Regions from separate parts of the Streptomyces sp. NPDC053367 genome, predicted to be linked through region 2. Evidence: riboswitches for the same ligand, from Rfam matches in the RefSeq annotation. Region 2 holds a riboswitch; each other region holds the start of a gene.
The links. A riboswitch is a leader RNA that binds a small molecule or an ion and turns the genes downstream of it on or off. The one in region 2 is predicted to bind cyclic di-AMP.
Positions count from the first base shown of each region.

Region 1: linked by a shared signal. The riboswitch ahead of ACIGXJ_RS26430 (NlpC/P60 family protein) and the one ahead of ACIGXJ_RS25475 (transglycosylase SLT domain-containing protein) in region 2 are both predicted to bind cyclic di-AMP.
Region 3: linked by a shared signal. The riboswitch ahead of ACIGXJ_RS09665 (M23 family metallopeptidase) and the one ahead of ACIGXJ_RS25475 (transglycosylase SLT domain-containing protein) in region 2 are both predicted to bind cyclic di-AMP.

Region 1 is NZ_JBITYN010000009.1:379,129-385,562, forward strand. It holds gene ACIGXJ_RS26425 (hypothetical protein) at 110-463, shown strand; gene ACIGXJ_RS26430 (NlpC/P60 family protein) at 805-2,013, opposite strand; cyclic di-AMP (ydaO/yuaA leader) riboswitch at 2,022-2,190, opposite strand; gene pcrA (DNA helicase PcrA) at 2,410-4,896, shown strand; gene ACIGXJ_RS26440 (peptidoglycan DD-metalloendopeptidase family protein) at 4,971-6,434, opposite strand, start outside.
Region 2 is NZ_JBITYN010000009.1:190,910-197,343, forward strand. It holds gene ACIGXJ_RS25460 (M56 family metallopeptidase) at 1-253, opposite strand, end outside; gene fahA (fumarylacetoacetase) at 696-1,916, opposite strand; gene ACIGXJ_RS25470 (HAD family hydrolase) at 2,237-3,061, shown strand; gene ACIGXJ_RS25475 (transglycosylase SLT domain-containing protein) at 3,069-3,539, opposite strand; cyclic di-AMP (ydaO/yuaA leader) riboswitch at 3,544-3,724, opposite strand; gene ACIGXJ_RS25480 (CocE/NonD family hydrolase) at 3,993-5,954, opposite strand; gene ACIGXJ_RS25485 (polyprenyl synthetase family protein) at 6,195-6,434, shown strand, end outside.
Region 3 is NZ_JBITYN010000003.1:18,693-25,126, forward strand. It holds gene lhgO (L-2-hydroxyglutarate oxidase) at 1-292, shown strand, start outside; gene trmB (tRNA (guanosine(46)-N7)-methyltransferase TrmB) at 338-1,150, shown strand; gene ACIGXJ_RS09660 (PrsW family intramembrane metalloprotease) at 1,202-2,614, shown strand; gene ACIGXJ_RS09665 (M23 family metallopeptidase) at 2,640-3,698, opposite strand; cyclic di-AMP (ydaO/yuaA leader) riboswitch at 3,710-3,868, opposite strand; gene ACIGXJ_RS09670 (PP2C family protein-serine/threonine phosphatase) at 4,093-5,298, opposite strand; tRNA gene ACIGXJ_RS09675 (tRNA-Met) at 5,470-5,543, opposite strand; gene ACIGXJ_RS09680 (dihydrofolate reductase family protein) at 5,641-6,434, opposite strand, start outside.

The DNA.
Region 1 (6,434 bases), 190 kb from region 2:
TGGGGTGCTATGCGGCGCATATATGCGGCGGCGCACCGGGCGGAACGGCCTGCGCATGGGCGGGCCCGGTGTACCGGCGCGGTGGAGGCGCTGATTAGGCTCCGGCCTCATGGACGTACTCATCCATCTCTTCGTGGGCCTGCACATCATCGGCATCGCCTCGCTCCTGGGCGGCTTCCTCACTCAGATGAAGGCGATGGGCCAGGGCACTGCCCGCTTCGTCCCGGCGATGCTGCACGGCGCCCTGACGATGCTGGTCACCGGCGTGATCCTGGTCGGCCTCAACCAGGCCGACGACCAGTCGGTGAACAACATCAAGATCGGCGTGAAGCTGGCCCTGCTGATCGTGATCCTGGGGCTCGTCTATGTGAAGCGGGACGAGGAGAAGGTGGACAAGGGGCTGTTCGGCCTGGTCGGCCTGCTGACCACGGCGAACATCTTCATCGCGGTGCTCTGGACCTGACCGGCCCCTCGCGGCGCGGGGCGCGGCCCGCCGGAACACCGAGCCCGACCTCCAGGGCTTCCCGCGCCTGACCACCACCGTCAGGCACTGCCGGTGTCACGCCGCGGCCGGGGCCACCTCGGCCGCCACCCGGGCAGCCCCGCAGCAGTCGTACGACGAGATCCGCGGACGGCGTCGAGCCCGCTGCCGTCAGGGCCCGCCGTCCGCAAGGCTCCCCGGCTGGAAGGGCCCGCTGTCCGCAGGCCCCGCCCGTCCGCAAGGCCTCTTGGCCGCGAAGGCTCCCGGCCGGAAGGCCCGCCGCCCCGAGGTCCGTGGGCCCGAGGCTCCCGGCCGAGCCGCGGTCAGGCCGGACGTACCACGCTGTGGATCGAGGACTCCCCGTCGTAGTAGACGGACTCCTCGCGGACGTACGCGCCCGGCTTGGGGGCGTGGATCATCATGCCGTTGCCGACGTAGATGCCGACGTGCGTGACATCGGCGTAGAAGAAGACGAGGTCACCGGGCTGGGCGTCCGACAGGGAGACCGTGGTGCCGGCGTTGACCTGGTCGTAGGTGACGCGCGGGATGTCCACGCCCGCCGCCTTCCAGGCCGCCTGGGTGAGGCCGGAGCAGTCGTAGGAGTCGGGGCCGGTCGCGCCCCAGACGTACGGCTTGCCGATCTGGGCGCGGGCGAAGGCGAGCGCCTTCTCGGCCTTGCCCGCGTAGGTGGAGTCGGTCGGCGTCGAAGACTCGGAAGTGCCGGTGCCGGTACCGGTGGACGTCGACGTGTCGCCGGTCCCGGTCTCCTGCGCGGCATCCTGCTGCGCCGCCGCCTCGGCCGCCTCCCGCTGCCGCTCCTCCTCGGCCGCCTGCTGCGCGGCGAGCTCGGCGGCCTTGCGGGCGGCCTCCTCGCGCTTGCGTTCCTCGATCGCCGCGAGGCGGGCCTTCTCCTCGGCGGTCAGCCGCGACAGCAGCTCGCGCGCGTCGGAGAGCTTCTTCTGGACGGTCGCCTTGGCCGTCTGCAGCTCGGTCTGCGAGTCGGTGAGCGTCGACAGGCTCTGGGTGGCCTCGCGGCGCTTCTCCATGGTCGCGGACTGCTGGGTGATGTAGTCGTCGACCGCGTCCTTCTGGCGGCCGGTGAGACGGTCCATCAGCTGCGTCTGGTCGAAGTAGTCCTGCGGGGTGTCGGCGAGCAGGAGGGTCGCGGTGTCGGGCGCGGACGCGCCGGTGCGGTACTGGGCCGCGGCGAAGGAGCCGAGCTGCTCGCGCGCCTCGTTGAGCTGCTGGGTGCGCTCGGCCACGTCGTCGAGGAGGGAGTCGACGCGCTTGCGCTGCTTGGCGGTCCGTTCCTTGGCCGCGTTGTACTTCTCGGTCGCCGTCTCCGCCTGCCGGTAGAGATCGTCGACCTTCTTCTCGACCTCCTCCAGGCTCGGGCGGTCGTCGTCCGAGGGGCTGGCGTTGGCCGTCTGGGACAGCAGGGCCACGGAGGTCAGGGCGGCGGTGGCCAGCGCGGGGGTCCGTATGCCTGCGATGCGCGTCCCGGAGGGGCGCGCCTTGCGGTGCGACGCCAAGTGAGGCGACTCCTTCCATGCGCCGCCTACCGGGTTAGCTGTCGGGTTCGGGCGTCTGGTTTTGGAAGGCTTGCCCTACGGCGCGCTCCCGCGAGGGAGTGGGCCGATTCACCCCGGGATCGGTGGGTCCCCGGCTCCGGCGGCGCACGGGCGCACCGGACTCGGCGGAGGCCGCGCGGCCCGGCGACGTTCGCCGGTGGGGGTCGTACGGCCTGCCCGGCACGGTAGCCAACTCGTGTGGCCCGTGTGAAGGTTGATGGGTGATATGCCCGATACATTTTCGTGACCTTGGCATGCACGGGCTCAGAGCGACGCAGGCCGTGGCCCAGGGACTACGCAGAGTAGTTCTCGGGACCGGGACCCGTTGTCAGTGGGGACCCCTAGACTCGTAGAGCGATGAGCAGCCTCTTTGACGACAGCTTCCTGGCGGACCTCCAGGCCCCTCGCGGGCACGACGAGGGGCCCCCGCCGCCGCCCGAGGACGATCACGCTCCGGAGCAGCTTCCGGACGATCTGTTCGGCGGGAAGTTCGACGTGCCCCCGGACCGGGACGCCTACTACCGCGACGGCGCCCCGCGCCCGGCCCTGGACGCCGCAGCGCTGCTGGAGGGGCTGAACGAGAACCAGCGCGCCGCCGTCGTCCACTCCGGCACGCCCCTGCTCATCGTGGCCGGCGCCGGCTCCGGCAAGACCCGGGTGCTCACCCACCGCATCGCCCACCTGCTCGCCGAGCGGAACGTGCACCCCGGGCAGATCCTCGCGATCACCTTCACCAACAAGGCCGCGGGCGAGATGAAGGAGCGCGTCGAGCAGCTCGTCGGCCCCCGCGCGAACGGGATGTGGGTCATGACCTTCCACAGCGCGTGCGTACGCATCCTGCGCCGCGAGTCGAAGAAGCTCGGCTTCACCTCAAGTTTCTCCATCTACGACGCCGCCGACTCCAAGCGCCTGATGGCCCTGGTCTGCCGCGACCTCGACCTCGACCCCAAGCGCTTCCCGCCCAAGTCCTTCAGCGCCAAGATCAGCAACCTGAAGAACGAGCTGATCGACGAGGAGGACTTCGCCGCCCAGGCATCCGACGGCTTCGAGAAGACCCTCGCCCAGGCCTACGCCCTCTACCAGTCCCGGCTGCGCGAGGCGAACGCCCTCGACTTCGACGACCTGATCATGACGACGGTCAACCTGCTGCGCGCCTTCCCGGACGTCGCCGAGCACTACCGCCGCCGCTTCCGGCACGTCCTGGTCGACGAGTACCAGGACACCAACCACGCCCAGTACGCCCTGGTCCGCGAGCTGGTGGGGACGAGCGAGCATCCGGTCGACGTGCCGCCCGGCGAGTACGACGTGCCGCCCGCCGAGCTGTGCGTCGTCGGTGACGCCGACCAGTCGATCTACGCCTTCCGCGGCGCGACCATCCGCAACATCCTCCAGTTCGAGGAGGACTACCCGGACGCGACGACGATCCTGCTGGAGCAGAACTACCGCTCCACGCAGACGATCCTCTCCGCCGCCAACGCGGTCATCGAGCGCAACGAGTCCCGCCGGCCCAAGAACCTGTGGACCAACGCCGGCGCGGGCGCGCGCATCACCGGCTACGTCGCCGACACCGAACACGACGAGGCGCAGTTCGTCGCCGACGAGATAGACCGCCTCACGGACGCGGGCGACGCCAAGGCCGGCGACGTCGCCGTCTTCTACCGCACCAACGCCCAGTCCCGTGTCTTCGAAGAGGTCTTCATCCGCGTCGGCCTGCCCTACAAGGTCGTCGGCGGCGTCCGCTTCTACGAGCGCAAGGAGGTCCGGGACGTCCTCGCCTACCTGCGGGTTCTCGCCAACCCGGAGGACTCCGTCCCGCTGCGCCGCATCATCAACGTCCCCAAGCGCGGCATCGGCGAGCGCGCCGAGGCGATGATCGACGCCCTCGCCCAGCGCGAGAAGATCAGCTTCCCGCAGGCGCTCAAGCGGGTCGACGAGGCGTACGGCATGGCCGCGCGCTCCACGAACGCCGTCAAGCGGTTCAACACGCTGATGGAGGAGCTCCGCACGATCGTCGAGTCGGGCGCGGGCCCCGCCACCGTCCTGGAGGCCGTTCTGGAACGCACCGGCTACCTCGCCGAGCTCCAGGCCTCCACCGACCCGCAGGACGAGACCCGCATCGAGAACCTCCAGGAACTCGCCGCCGTGGCGCTGGAGTTCGAGCAGGAGTCGGAAGAGGGCGCCTCCGGCGGACTCGCCGCCTTCCTGGAGCGGGTCGCCCTCGTCGCCGACTCCGACCAGATCCCCGACGAGGACGAGGAAGGCTCCGGCGTCATCACCCTGATGACCCTGCACACCGCCAAGGGCCTGGAGTTCCCCGTCGTCTTCCTCACCGGCATGGAGGACGGCGTCTTCCCGCACATGCGCGCCCTCGGCCAGACCAAGGAGCTGGAGGAGGAGCGCCGCCTCGCCTACGTCGGCATCACACGCGCGCGTGAGCGGCTCTACCTCACCCGCGCCGCGATGCGCAGCGCCTGGGGGCAGCCGTCGTACAACCCGCCCTCCCGCTTCCTGGAGGAGATCCCTCCGCATCACGTGGACTGGAAGCGCACGGGTGCCACCGCGCCCATGTCCTCAGGCCCGGCCGCCGGGATCGCCGCGTCGCTGTCCTCCTCCCGTTCGCGTTCCTCGGCGTCGGGTGCGTCCGGCTTCGCCACGCGCCGCGGGGCGGCGGAGAAGCCGGTCGTCGGCCTCGCCGTCGGCGACCGCGTCACCCACGACCAGTTCGGGCTCGGCACGGTCATGGCCGTCAAGGGCACCGGCGCCAACGCCGAGGCGACGATCGACTTCGGCGACGCCAAGCCCAAGCGGCTGCTCCTGCGGTACGCGCCGGTGGAGAAGCTCTGAGCCCAGGGCATGAGTGAGCCCCGCTGTCCGGGACAGCGGGGCTCACCGAAACGCTCAAGGGCTACGACCAGGGGTTACGACGGCTCCAGGCCGTGGCTGCGCAGCCAGGACAGCGGGTCGATCGACGAACCGCCGCCCGGCCGCACCTCGAAGTGCAGGTGCGGGCCGGTGGAGTTGCCGGAGTTGCCGGAGTAGGCGATCTGGTCGCCCGCCTTCACCGTCGAACCGGACGGGACCTGATAGCTGGAGAGGTGGCAGTACCACGTCTCCGTGCCGTCCATCGCCGTCACGATCAGCATGTTGCCGTACGCGCTGTTCCACTGCGTCCGTACGGTGCCGTCGGTCGCGGCCATCACCGGAGTGCCGTACGAGACGGGGAAGTCGATGCCGGTGTGGAGCGACATCCAGTTGACGCCGGACTGGCCGTAGTAGGCGCTCAGCCCGTGCTGGGCGACCGGCAGCGCGAACTTGGGGCGCATCCGCTCCTTGCGTGCCGCTTCCTCAGCCGCCCGCTTCCGCTCCAGCTCCTGCTGCGCCTTGAGGTCGATGCGCTCCTGGGTACGGCTGGCACGGTCGGCGAAGTCGTCGGCCTCGGCGGTGAGGCTCGCCAGCTGGGTGTCGAGCTTGTTGTTGGCGGCGGACGGTTTCACCGGCGCCGCGTCCGGGGCGGCCTGCGCGGTGGTGTCCGTGCCGTCGCCGGTCAGCGTGCCCACCGAGGCCGCGGCGATCCCGGCGACCCCCATCACACACGCCGAGGGCACCGCCACGGTCAGCAGCGCGGAACGCTTGGCGGGCGTACGGCGCCGGGAGCGCGACCCGCTGCGCGTGGCGGCGCGCGAGGCGGGCGCGGCCGTCTCCTCCTGGTCGTCCAGAAGGCTCAGGGCGGGCAACTCGCCGGTGGCGCTGAGGCCGTCCTCGTCCTGCGCGACCGCATGGTCGTAGGCGGCGGAGTCCTCGTACGTGTGCTCTTCCTGGGCGACCTCGTCGTACTCGCCGGCGACCGAGGCGGTGGAGGCGGCGGCGTGGTGGGTGCCGTCGGTGTTCCACTGCGTGGCGTCGTAGGCGCCGGTGTCGAAGCCCTGGGTGCCCCAGTCCCACTGCTGGGTCTGGGCGGCGGCGCTTCCGGACTGGTCGGGCTGGACCCAGGCGCTCGCGTCCCACTGGCCGCTGACGTCGGCGGGGGTGGCCTGCGGGGGGACCAGCGGCAGGTGCTGGTCGGTGGCCCAGGCCGTGGCGTCGTAGGCGCCGGTGTCATAGGCAGCGTGGTGCTGGGCCGCGTACGCGTCGTAGTTCACGGTCTGGTGGTCACCGGTGGACCACTGGCCGCTGTCATAGCTGCCGGCGCCGGCACCGGTGGCCGTGGCCGTGTCATGGCCACTGTCGGGGAACGCGCCGAAGAGCGGATCCGTGGCGTACGTCCCGGTGGTGTGGCCGTCGGCCGCAAAACCAGTCGCGTCGTAACCGCCGTATGTGGTGAAGTCGCCGTACACGGCTTCCTGGGTGCCGTACGACGCATAGGGCGCCGGGGAGGCGTCGGA
Region 2 (6,434 bases):
ACAGGTCGTAGGCGGCGGTGACGGCCGACGGGGCCGGGGCGAAGACCCGGGACCGGACGGTCCCGAAGACGGCGGCGGCACTCAGCACGAGGGCGGTGAGGCAGCACAGCAGAACGGTCGCCACCAGGCACTGCCACACCCACAGCGCGACCACGGGTTCCCGTTCGGGCCAGGCGGCCCGGGTCAGCGCACGGGGGACCGGCACGGCGGCCGTCAGGGCGACGACGCCCAGCAGGAGCATGCAGACGGTCATGCCACGGGCTCCGGATCCTGATCGGAAGGGTCGGCTGCGGGGCAGGTGGGCGGGCGACGCGGGGGTGCAACGCCGGGCGCCGCACCCTCCGGCGGTCGGAGCGGACCGGCGACCGCCCGCCGCCAGTATGACGGCGACGGGCGACCGACGTAAGAAATCCGGCAGGACCGTCGCGGATCACGGGCCTTGTCGAACGTGCCGACCGGGCTCACCTGGACAGGCCCCCGGCCAGACACCCCCGGCCAGGCGCCCCCAACCAGGCACCCCGGGCCAGGCGCCCCGGGCCAGGCGCCCCGGGCCAGGCGCCCCAAGCCAGGCATCCCCGGCCAGGCACCCCGGGCCAGGCTCACCCGGTGCCGCAGTGCCCTCGCCGGGGCGGAACCAAACAGGCTCACCCCCAGGATCCCGGGGATCCCGGCCGGCTCACCCGCGGAGCGAGCCCTCAGTCGACCCGGCCCGGCACGACGCGCCCGGTCACCTCGCCGAGACCCACCCGGGTGCCGTCCGGGCCGGGAGCCCAGGCGGTCAGGGTGACGACGTCGCCGTCCTCAAGGAAGGTGCGCTTGCCGTCGGGGAGTTCGAGGGGGTCGCGGCCGTTCCAGGTGAGTTCGAGGAGGGAGCCGCGCTGGGCCTCGGTGGGGCCGCTGATGGTGCCGGAGCCGTAGAGGTCGCCGGTGCGCAGGGAGGCGCCGTTGACCGTCATGTGGGCGAGCTGCTGGGCGGCGGTCCAGTACATGGTGGAGAAGGGAGGTTCGGAGACGACATGACCGTTGATCGCGACGGAGAGGCGCAGGTCGTAGCCGTGGGGCTCCTCGTCGCCGTCGTCGAGGTAGGGCAGCAGCGGGTGGGTGCGCTCGGGCGGGGCGACACGGGCCTCCTCCAGCGCCTCCAGCGGGGTGATCCACGCCGACACGGAGGTGGCGAAGGACTTGCCGAGGAACGGGCCGAGGGGGACGTACTCCCAGGCCTGGAGATCGCGCGCGGACCAGTCGTTGAGCAGGCACAGGCCGAAGACGTGATCGCGGAAGCCGGCGAGGGGCACGCTGCTGCCCATGGGCGACGGCGTGCCGACGACGAAGCCGACCTCGGCCTCGATGTCCAGGCGGACGGACGGGCCGAAGACGGGCGCGGGGTCGGCGGGGGCCTTGCGCTGGCCGGAGGGCCGGATGACGTCGGTGCCGGAGACCACGACCGTGCCGGAGCGGCCGTGGTAGCCGATCGGCAGGTGCTTCCAGTTCGGGGTGAGGGAGTCCTCGGCGTCGGGGCGGAAGATCTGGCCGACGTTACGGGCGTGGTTCTCCGAGGCGTAGAAGTCGACGTAGTCCGCGACCGTGAACGGCAGGTGCAGGGTCACCGAGTCGAGCGGGTGCATGAGCGGCTCGATGGTCTCGCGGTACGAGGGCACCGTCACCCAGGCCGTCAGCGCGCGCCGGACGTCGGACCAGGCCGTGCGGCCGGCGGCCAGCAGCCGGTCGAGGGAGGGCTGGGCGAGCAGGGTGACGTAGGGGGAGCCGAGGGCCCGGGCCGCCGCGCCCGCGTCGAGGACGTGGTCACCGAGCCGGACGCCGACGGTCCGCTGGTCCGGGCCGCCGGTGGAGAACACACCGTACGGAAGGTTGTGCGGGCCGAAGGGGTCGCCTTCGGGGACATCGAAGGGGGGCATGCGGTTGTGCCTCGCTCTCGTGCGTGCCGTGTGCGGTGCCGTGCGGCCGCCCGCCGGTGCGGGCACGGGCGGGCGGCTGGGCCACACGTTACGGCCGAGGCGGCCGTCTTGGGCAGTGCCCCAGGGGCTGGCGGGGTGCCGCCGCCGGTCGGGGGAGAGGAGGCTGCCCGACGGGGAGGTCGTAGGTTCGCAGGGCGACACCTGGGGGTGAAATCCCGGAGAGTGAAAGGGAGTTGAAGGGGCGTGTGGGCTGGGACGGGCGCCCTGCGGGGGCCGGTCGGCGCCGGGGAGGGGGCGCGCGATGTCCGTATTCTCTGATCATGGCCGCACCCACCGCATATGCCGAGCGCACCCCGTACTCACTCATCGCCACCGATCTGGACGGCACGCTGCTTCGCGGCGACGACACGTTCTCCGATCGGTCGCGGGCCGCTCTGGCGCTGGTGGCGCACGCCGGCGCCCGACATCTGGTGGTGACCGGCCGGCCCGCGCCCCGGGTGCGCCCCCTGCTGGAGGACCTGGGCTGCACGGGGCTCGCGGTGTGCGGGCAGGGCGCGCAGCTCTACGACGTCGGCGCCGACCGGCTGCTGTGGTCCGTCACCCTGGACCAGGAGCTGGCCGAGACCGCGCTCGGCAAGATCGAGGCCGAGGTGGGGCAGGTGTACGCGGCCGTGGACCAGGACGGCGTCGACGGGCTCACCCTCATCGAGCCCGGCTACACGATGCCCCACCCGACGCTGCCTGCGGTGCGGGTGGAGCGGCGCGACGATCTGTGGTGCGAGCCGATCAGCAAGGTGCTGCTGCGCCATCCGAGTCTGGGTGACGACGAGTTGGCTGCCGTGGCGCGCGGGGTGGTCGGATCGCTCGCCACGGTCACCATGTCCGGGCCGGGCACCGTGGAGCTGCAGCCGTGCGGTGTCACCAAGGCGACCGGCCTGGCACTGGCGGCCCGGCACCTCGGGCTGGCGCCCGGGGACACGCTGGCGTTCGGCGACATGCCCAACGACATCCCGATGTTCGACTGGGCCGCGCACGGCGTGGCCATGGCCAACGCGCATCCGGAACTGAAGGCGGTGGCCGACGAGATCACCTGCTCGAACGAGGACGACGGCATCGCCGTCGTCCTCGAACGGATCTACTGCTGAGGAGGGATCAGTACGCGCCGAAGACGTTGTCGATCGATCCGTAGCGGGCCGCCGCGTAGTTGCAGGCGGCGGTGATGTTCGCGACCGGGTCGTACGGGTCGAAGGCGGTGCCCGGCACGTGGTACGCCGCGAAGGTCGGGTCGATGACCTGGAGCAGGCCCTTGGAGGGGGTGCCCGCGAGCGCGTTGGAGTCCCAGTTGTTGATGGCGAGGGGGTTGCCCGAGGACTCGCGCATGATGTTGCGGTAGATGCCGTCGTAGCTGCCCGGGATTCCGTGCTGGGCCATGACGTCGAGGGACTGGCGGATCCAGCCGTCGAGGTTGTCGGGGTACACGGTCGCCGTCGCCGTGGCCGCGGGGGCGGCCGAGGCGCCGGTCGCGCCGACGAGCGGCAGCGCGAGCGCGGCGGCGGCCACACCGGCGGCGGCGAGGGCACGGGCGAGACGGGGACGGCGGTTTGCATGCGTGTGCGCAGGCATGGGGAATTCCTCTCCGGCGCCTGCGAGGTGAGCTGTCGGGTTCGGGCGGAAAGGTGCCCGGCCGTGCCGAAGAAGGCATGGCTTCACCCCTAGCCGTCCCGGGTGTCGTAGCTGGTACGACGTCCGGGACGGCGACTTACCTGGGTCCCCCGCTCCTGCCGCTGCGATGTCGGTGGGTGCCTTGGGCGGCGGCAGGACTAGGCGTCCGCCCGGCAGGCCGGGAACGTATGCGAGAGCACATGCGCGAAACAAGTGCCGGATTCACACAAAGCACCGGTCAGGCATGATCCAGTCTGTTTGCGGCACTTGATCCTTTATGGCGACTGCCGCTCAACCAGGCGGCGGGAGGCGGCTTGCGCCGGCGGGGCAGGCCGCCGCGCGACCGGCCGGGCAGTGAGTCATCTCACCGTCGATCACAAGAGCGGCAATTGAGACATCGAGCCCAACTCGCCCTTAATCGGCGGCCCGTGGAATCCGCTTCTCCCAGGTGCGGTGGAACACGACCTCGCCGCCCTCCGTGCAGACCACCTCGTCCGAGGTGACGAAGTGCTCCCCGTCGCAGCCGATCTCCGAACGGGTGCGGACCGTGGCCTCCCAGGGCAGCTCGGGCCGGTGCAGCCGGACCGACCACTCGGCGCGGGCGCGGGCCGACAGCGGATCGTCGGCGCGGATCGTGTACGTCTCCAGCGCCTCCTCGGTGAGCTCCAGACCGTCCGGGTACACGCGTGTGCCGCCACGGACCGGAAGGACCTCAAGGCGCCACAGGCCCTCGGCGACCTCGCGCACCACCACCCGCTCCGGCCGGGGCTCGTCCAGGGTGGCCGGCAGGCTCACCCCCAGCGGCTCGGCCTGCTCCGGCTCCTCGAAGCCGACCTCGGCGCCCGCCTCGCGCGAGCGCACGGGCAGCTCCAGCGTGCTGCCGGCCGGGTCCAGCGTGAAGCCGGCCCCCGACCCCGGCTCGGGCCAGATCCACGGCCAGTACGCCGAGGAGACGGCGAGCCGGATGCGGTGCCCGGCCGGGAAGGCGTACCCGACGGCGCCCAGCTCGAAGTCCGCCCGCTGCGCAGGCCCGGCGGCCACGAGGTCGAGCGTCCCGCGGGTGACCAGCGTCGAGGACCCGTCCGGGGCCACGTCGCACAGCCGGGCGGCCACCTGCCCGCGCGGCGCCGCGCAGGCAAGCCGCAGCCGCACCCGGGGCCGCCCCAGCACCCAGGTCTCCTCGCCCACCTCGAACTCGAAGCACGCCGAGCGCGCGTCCTCCTCCCGCTGGTCCGGCGGCAGGTCGGCGTCGTGGCCGAGGGGCCGGAAGCGGCCGGCGTCCACACCGGTGTGCATCGGCGACCGTACGACGACGGGGGCGCCCCGGAGGGCGTACGTCACCGGTGTCACCCTCGGCGAGGGCCAGGCGGGCTCCCCGGCCCAGCCGCCCGGCAGGGCCGGGTACGTCGTGGCCGGAGGGTGCGCGTCGGTGACGTAGGAGCGCAGCAGGGGCTCAGCCAGGACGCCGGTGTCCTCGTCCTTCAGCCAGTGGTCCCACCAGCGCAGCGTCTCCTGCAGGAAGCCGATCGCCGGGCCGGGCGGCCGGTCGCGGTCGGGATAGCGGTGGGGCCAGGGGCCGAGCAGGCCGCGGACCCGGTCGGCGGGCAGGCGCTCCAGCAGGTGGAGCACGGTGTCGCGGTACGGGTCGTGCCAGCCGCTCACCGCGAGAACCGCCGCGCGGATCGCGTCGGGGTCCACACTGCCGCCGCCCTGCGGCCAGGGCGCGTCCCCGGGCTGCCGGTCCAGCCAGGTGTGCACGGCCGGCGAGACGGCCTCCAGCCGCCTCAGCCACAGATCGCGCCGGCCCTGACCGGCGTACGACGGGTCCGGCGGGAGACAGACCCGGGCGAGGGCCGCGGCGGAGCGGGTCAGCACCTCCTCCGCCCGGACGGAACCCGAGGCGGTGTGCGGTTCGTTGTCGGGGTGGTCGTCGGCGCAGCAGACCGCGACGACCGCCCTGAGCGGCTCGGGCGCCAGAGCCGCGACACGGAGGGAGCTGAGGCCGCCGCGGCCGATGCCGAACATGCCGACCCTGCCGTCGCACCACGGCCGGGCCGCCAGCCAGAGCACCACGTCCACCCCGTCGGCCGTCTCCAAGGCCGAGCGGCCGTCCGCGGGCAGCCCCTCGCTGTTGCCGTACCCGCGGGCGTCCACCCGGACGGAGGCATAGCCGTGCCCCGCGTACCAGGGGTGGCGCTGGGCGTCACGGACCGCGGTCGAGTCGGTCAGCCGGTCCGGCGCGTACTCCAGGAGTACCGGGACGGGCTCGTCCGTCAGGGGCCGCCACACGCGCGCATACAGCAGCGTCCCGTCCGCGAGCGGGACGCGCAGGTCCTCGTGGGCCGTGTCGTGGGGGAAGGACGTACGGATGCGCATGGCGGGATCCCTCGGGGGGTACCTGGGCTCAGCGTTGGGGCGGCGCTCTGTTGAGTCGATAAATGTCCGTTCTTATCGGTTGATCAGCAACATACCGGCCGTGCCGCAATACCGCCCGGCCTGCGGGGTGGGTGGCAGCAGTGATCGAAACGTGACCGGATACGCTGACTTGAGTGATGGCAGCGACCTATCGACATACCGCGTAATCGCCAGTAGACACCAGCAGACAGGAGACCCCTCGTGACCGTCGTCGGGCCGTTCGGGCTGAGCGTGCGGGACCAGGCTCTGGAAGCCGATGTCCAGGCCGGATTGGCGGCTGTCGAGGAAGGGCTGCTCGAGGCCACCAAGAGCGAGGTGCCCTTCATCACCGAGGCCGCCCAGCATCTGGTGCGGGCGGGCGGCAAGCGGTTCCGGCCGCTGCTCGTGATGCTCGCCGCCCAGTTCGGCGACCCCTACGCGCCGGGCGTCGTGCCCTCGGCG
Region 3 (6,434 bases), on a different contig from region 2:
CCACTGGCGCTACGGCGCCGGCGAGCTCCACCGCTCCCTGTCCAAGGCCGCCTTCACCGAGGCGGTCCGCAGACTGCTGCCGGCCGTCACCGAGGAGGACCTCCTCCCCACCCCGGCCGGCGTCCGCGCCCAGGCCGTCCTGCGCGACGGCACCCTGGTCGACGACTTCCTGATCAAGGAAGGAGCCAGAGCGGTCCACGTCCTGAACGCCCCGTCCCCGGCGGCCACGGCGTCCCTGCCGATCGGCAGGGAGGTGGCCCGCCTGGCGCTGCGAGCGCTGGGCACCGGGTGACGTCCCGCCGCGCTCCTCGACCGCCGCACGTAAAATCGAGCCACTGTGTCTGACACCCCCAACACCCCCGAAGCCCCCGGCCGCACCCGCCCCAAGGGCGTGCCCCGTTTCCCGGACGGCCCGCAGCCCGACCCCGCCGGATCCCACTTCGAGCGGAGGATCCGCAGCTTCCAGCCCCGCCGCAGCCGCGTCACCGCCGGCCAGGCCGACGCCCTGGCCCGTCTGTGGCCCAAGTGGGGCCTGGACATCGACGGCCACAAGATCCCCGACCTGGGCGAGCTGTTCGGCAACGACCACCCCGTCGTGCTGGAGATCGGCTTCGGCATGGGCGAGGCCACCGCCCAGATGGCCGCCGCCGACCCGGACACCAACATCCTCGCGGTGGACGTCCACACACCCGGCCAGGGCAACCTCCTGGGCCTGGCCGACCGAGGCGGCCTCACCAACATCCGGGTCGCCAACGGCGACGCGATCATCCTGCTGCGCGAGATGCTCGGCCCGGACTCCCTCGACGGCCTGCGCGTCTACTTCCCGGACCCCTGGCCGAAGAAGCGCCACCACAAGCGGCGTCTGATCCAGCCCGAGTTCCTGAGCCTGGCCGCCACCCGCCTCAGGCCGGGCGCGCTGGTGCACTGCGCGACGGACTGGGAACCGTACGCGGAGCAGATGCTGGAGGTGCTCACCGCGCACCCCGACTTCGAGAACACCCAGCCCGGCGGCGGCTTCGCGCCACGCCCCGGCTTCCGGCCGCTGACCCGTTTCGAGGGCCAGGGACTGGACAAGGGACATGTGGTGAACGACCTGCTCTTCCGTCGCGTACAGCACACAGCCGAACCCCAACCCCCCACCGGCGCCTGAGCCCGCTCACCCGCCTGCGGCCGGCGCCCCTGTCTCGTTAGGGTCGATGTCGTGGCCACCTGTCCCCCGTATCCGGCTCACCCGGCGTATCCGCCCCGTCCCCCGGGCCCGGCCGGCGGCCCACGGCACCCGCACTGGTGGCAACGCGGCTGGGTGCGCTACGGCGCGCTGATCACCCTGCTGGCGCTGTCCGGGCTCGTCATCCTGGCTCTGGTGCGCGAGCAGACCGGCACGGACGGCTTCCTGGTGGGTCTGGGGCTCGCGGTGCTGCCCGTCCCCCTGCTCATAGCCGTCTTCCGCTGGCTGGACCGGGTGGAGCCGGGCCCCTGGCGCAATCTGCTGTTCTGCTTCGCCTGGGGGGCCTGCGCGGCGGCACTGATCGCGATCGTGGCGAACAGCTTCGCGACGCGCTGGATAGCGACGGCGACGGCCGACCCGTCCAGCGCCGACACCCTGGGCGCCACGGTGATAGCGCCGGTCGTGGAGGAGTCCGCGAAGGCCGCCGCGATCCTGCTGCTGTTCCTGTTCCGCAGAGCGGACTTCACGGGAATCGTCGACGGCGTCGTCATCGCCGGTGTCACCGCGACCGGCTTCGCGTTCACGGAGAACATCCTCTACCTGGGCAACGCCTTCGGCACCGACCAGCTCACCGGTGACACCGGCATCGCGTCGGTCACCGCCGCGACCTTCTTCGTCCGCGTGATCATGTCGCCGTTCGCGCACCCGCTGTTCACCGTCCTGACCGGCATCGGCTTCGGCATCGCCGCCCTCGCCGGCGAACGCCGGACCCTGCGCCGCACGGCGCTGCCCCTCTCGGGCCTCCTCCTGGCGATGGGCATGCACGCGCTGTGGAACGGCTCGGCGACCTTCGGCGACTACGGGTTCTTCGCGGTGTACGGGGTCTTCATGGTGCCCGCGTTCGGGCTGCTGACCTGGCTGGTGATCTGGACCCGGCAGCGCGAGCTGCGCACGGTCCGCGAGGAACTCCCGCCGTACGTCGTGGCGGGCTGGCTGACCCCGGCGGAGCCGTACGCGCTCGGCTCGATGCGCGCCCGCCGGCTGGCCCGCGAGTACGCCGGCCATCACCTGGGCAGGCAGGCGAAGCGAGCCGTGGCGCAGTACGAGGCGTACGCCACGTCCCTGGCCTTCCTGCGCCACCGCGCACGCCGCGGCGGAGCCGGCGCCGACTTCGCCGTACGGGAGCGGGAACTGCTGGGCGAGCTGTGGAGCCGGCACGAGGTCGCCCGCCCGGCCCTGCAGTACGCGGCACGCGCCACGGCACCCGTCCCGGCGTACCACGGGTACGGCTACGGGGGCCGGCCCCATCCGGCCCAGCCGCTGCACCCGGCCCACCCGCAGTACCCCGCGTACAACCCGTACCGCTCCTGGAGCGGGGCCGCGCACGACGAAACCGGCAGCCCTGACGTCGGGGGGTTGCCGTCAGGACCGCCGGGGTTTCAGTGAAGCCGTCGCGCCGGCCGCAGGGGCGTCAGGGGTTCAGGCCCCGGTCGCGCAGCCAGGCCATGGGGTCCACGCCGGCCCCGTCGATGTGGACCTCGAGGTGCAGGTGCGGTCCGGTGACGTTGCCGGTGGCGCCGACCCGTCCGATGACGTCGCCGGTGTTGACCTGCTGGCCGACGCTGACGTTGATCGAGGACTGGTGGGCGTAGCGGATCTCGGTGCCGTCCTCGAGGGTGAGCACGGTGCTGTAGCCGTACGACCCGCTCCAGCCGGCCTCGGTGATCGTGCCGGTGTGGACGGCCTTGATCGGCGTGCCGGTGGGCGCGGCGAAGTCGAGGCCGGTGTGGTAGCCGGAGGACCACATGGAGCCGGCCTGGCCGTAGGTGGAGGTGATCGTGTACGAGGAGGTCGGCAGCGTGTACTGGCGGGCCAGCTCGGCGAGGCGCTCGGCCTCGGCCTTCTTGCGGGCCTCTTCCTCCGCGGCGGCCTTCGCGGCGGCGGCCTTGGCCTCCGCCTCCTTCTCGGCCTGGGCGGCGGCCTCGGCCGCGGCCTTCTCGGCGGCTGCCTGAGCCGCGGCCTGGGCGGCCTCCGCGGCCTTGGTGTCGGCCTGGTCCTGCTGCTGGGCGGCCTGGGCCATGATCCGGGCGCGCAGTGCCTCGCCGGCGTCGGCGGTGCCCTCGGTGGCGGTGTCGGCGGTGTCGGTGCCGAGGCTGCTGAGCGGGGCGACGGCCTCGGTGGTCTCCTCGGCGGGCGCGTCGCCGTCGGAGATGAGGGAGCCGATGGAGGGCAGGTCGGGCATGGAGATGGCGACCGGCGGCTTGCCGGACTGGGCGCTGGCCATGCCGCCGGCGCCCACGGCGGCTATGACGCCGACGCCGAGGACGGTGGAGCTGCGGGCGAGTCCGCCGCGCTGCTTGGCGACGCGGTGGCGGCCGCGGACGGGGCGGACGGAGTCCGCGGTGGGGTTCCACTCCTCCCACGGTCCCTCGTCGGTGGGGTGGCCGCCGTAGACGAACGTTTCCTCGGTCTCGGCGGTGCGCTGGCCCGGCACGAACGGGACGTGCGGGGCAGGGCGGTTGGACGCCACGTGGGCGTGCTCCTTTCCTTCCTTCTCGCCTACCGGGTTAGCTGACGGGTTCGGAGCAGGAAGGTCTCCTACGCGCGTATATGCGACCGTGTGTCCACGGCGAAATACGCCCGATTCACCCCAAGTTGGTGGTTCCCCGGTTCCCTGACGGGATTCGGCGCGTGCGCACGGAGCCGTCTCTTGTGACGGCTGGGACGACCGCGCTGCGTTATCGGACGTTAATAGAACCGGGGCCGCAATTCCAAGCCGTTCGGCTTGATCATTAAACTTCCCGGCCGGGACGTACGGCCCACGGACGGCGAAAAACGGGCGAGTTGACCCCGGCTCAGCACCGTACGAGTTTTTGATGGTGACTCAGATGTTATGCGCAGGGCGCTCGTCCGGTCACAGCACGTCACTTCGGGGCCGGGCGCCGTACGGCGAGCAGCGCCATGTCGTCGGTGAGGGCGCCGCCCGTGTGCCGGCGGACCTCCTCCGCGAGGGTGCGCAGCAGATGGCCGGGGCCACGGAAGGTGCGTCCGGCGAGCCGCGCCTCGGGGTCGTAGAACCTCCCGCGGGCGTCGCGCGCCTCGGACAGGCCGTCGGTGTGGAGCAGCAGGGTGGCTCCGGCGGGGAAGGGGTGCTCCTCGGCGTGGTCCGGCCGGCCGCCGAGCTCGCTCATCCCGAGCGGCAGCGCGGTCCGGCGGGCGGCGAGGGCGTCCAGCGTGCCGTTGACGTGCAGCACCAGCGGGGCGGGGTGGCCGCGGTTGACGAGGCGTACGACACCGTCGCCGTGCGGGAGTTCGGCGAGCACGGCCGTGGTGAACCCCTCGTGGGCGTCCGGCCCTTCGCGCCGTGCGCCCTCCCGGTCCAGGGCGCGGTCCAGCCGCCGGGCGACCGCCTCCAGGGTGGCCTCCTGCTCGGCCGCCTCCCGGAACGCCCCGATGACGACGGCGACCGCGGACACCGCGCCCATGCCCTTGCCGCGGACGTCCCCGACGATGAGCCGCACCCCGTGGGGGCTGTCCTGCACCGCGTACAGGTCGCCGCCGATGAAGGCGTCCGCCTGCGCCGCCTCGTAGCGCGCGGCGATCTCGAACTCGCCGATCCGCTCGGCCGGTTCGGGCAGGACGGCCCGCTGGGCGGCCTCGGCGATCGCCCGCGCGGAGGCGAGCCGCTCGTCGCTGCGGCGCACCAGGACGTTGATGACGACGGCCAGGGCCGACACCGTCACCACGGTGACCAGCTCGGTGACCGAATCGACGTCCAGGACGATCCCCATCAGCAGGTGCACGCCCAGGACGACGACGATCGCGGCGGCCCCGGTGAGCAGCGTGCCGCGCCGGGAGTAGAGCGGGGCGGCGACGAGGGGGGCCGCGGTGAAGAAGGGGACCGCGGCGTACGCGGCCGGGGTGAGCCAGTCGTAGGCGGCGCCGCCGGCGATGAGCAGGGCGGGCAGGGCGCGGACGCAGGTGCGGATGAAGGTGAGCCGCCGCCCGTCGGGCCGCCGCCTGCGGCGCGGGCGCGGTGGCCGCGCGAGGTGCGCACCGGTCCGCTCGGCAGCCCCTCGGTGCGCGCTCGCGTCCCTCGGCTCGGGCCACAGCTCACCAGGCGGCACCACTCGTACTCCCGCAGAGCATGTCGTCGCGGGCCGCGCGTCGGGCCCCGTCCGTCCAGCCTTGCCGTGGCGGGCGCGGGGCGGCGAGCGGGGTGGTCCACCCGGGCGACAGCGTCTGCGGGAACGACTCAGGGCCGGTGTCCATCTGCATGGACACCGGCCCTGAGTCTTCAGTAGCGGGGACAGGATTTGAACCTGCGACCTCTGGGTTATGAGCCCAGCGAGCTACCGAGCTGCTCCACCCCGCGTCGGTGAAACCAGTGTACGCCATCTGCGGGACAGAAAGCGAAACGTTTAGGCCCACCCCTCTGACCTGCGGGTTTCGCTTCCGGGGCCGGTCGCGGGTCAGCCGGGCAGATGCGCGTTGGGCGCCTTGGCCCGCTCCTCGTACTCCGGCAGGACGACGACGTCGACCCCCTGGGAGGCGAGCAGCCCGCTGCCGTCCGCGTCGGCGACGAAGGTGTCGGGCTCCCGCCAGGCGGTGACCACCCGGCGTACACCGGCGTCGAGGATCAGCCGGGCGCAGGGTGCCGGCCGGGAGGCGCGCCGGGCGCAGGGTTCGAGGCTGGAGTAGACGGTGGCGCCGGGCAGCCGGGGGTCCGCCGGGTCGATCTTGGCGAGGGCGGCCTCCTCGGCGTGCACCACGGGGTCGTCGCCCTCGCGGGAGTGGCCGCGGGCCAGCTCGGTCCCGTCCGCGGCGACCACGACCGCACCCACGCTGAAGGCGCTCTGCGACGGCGGGCACATGGCCGCCAGCTCGCAGGCGAGGGCGAGCCAGTGCCGGTCGGCGGGCACGGCGGTGCCTGCCGTGCCGGGCGCGGTGGGCTCGTAGCGCATGAGCACCACGTCCTCGATCCGCCGCGTCTCGACCAGCCGCAGCCGCCCGCCCTGGTAGCCGCCGGGCCCGAACAGCCGGGGTGCCTCGGGCGTGCCGACCAGCAGGGGCGCGAGGACGAGCTGGAGTTCGTCGGCGAGCTGCTGCCGGAGCAGCTGGGTGTGGACGGTGCCGCCGCCCTCGACCATGAGCCGCCGCACTCCTCGTACGTCGTGCAGATGCTCCAGGACGGCCCGCCAGTCGAGCGCCGGGCCGAGGGCGACGACGTCGGCGGCGATCCCCGCCCGCCCGGCGCGCTCGGCGC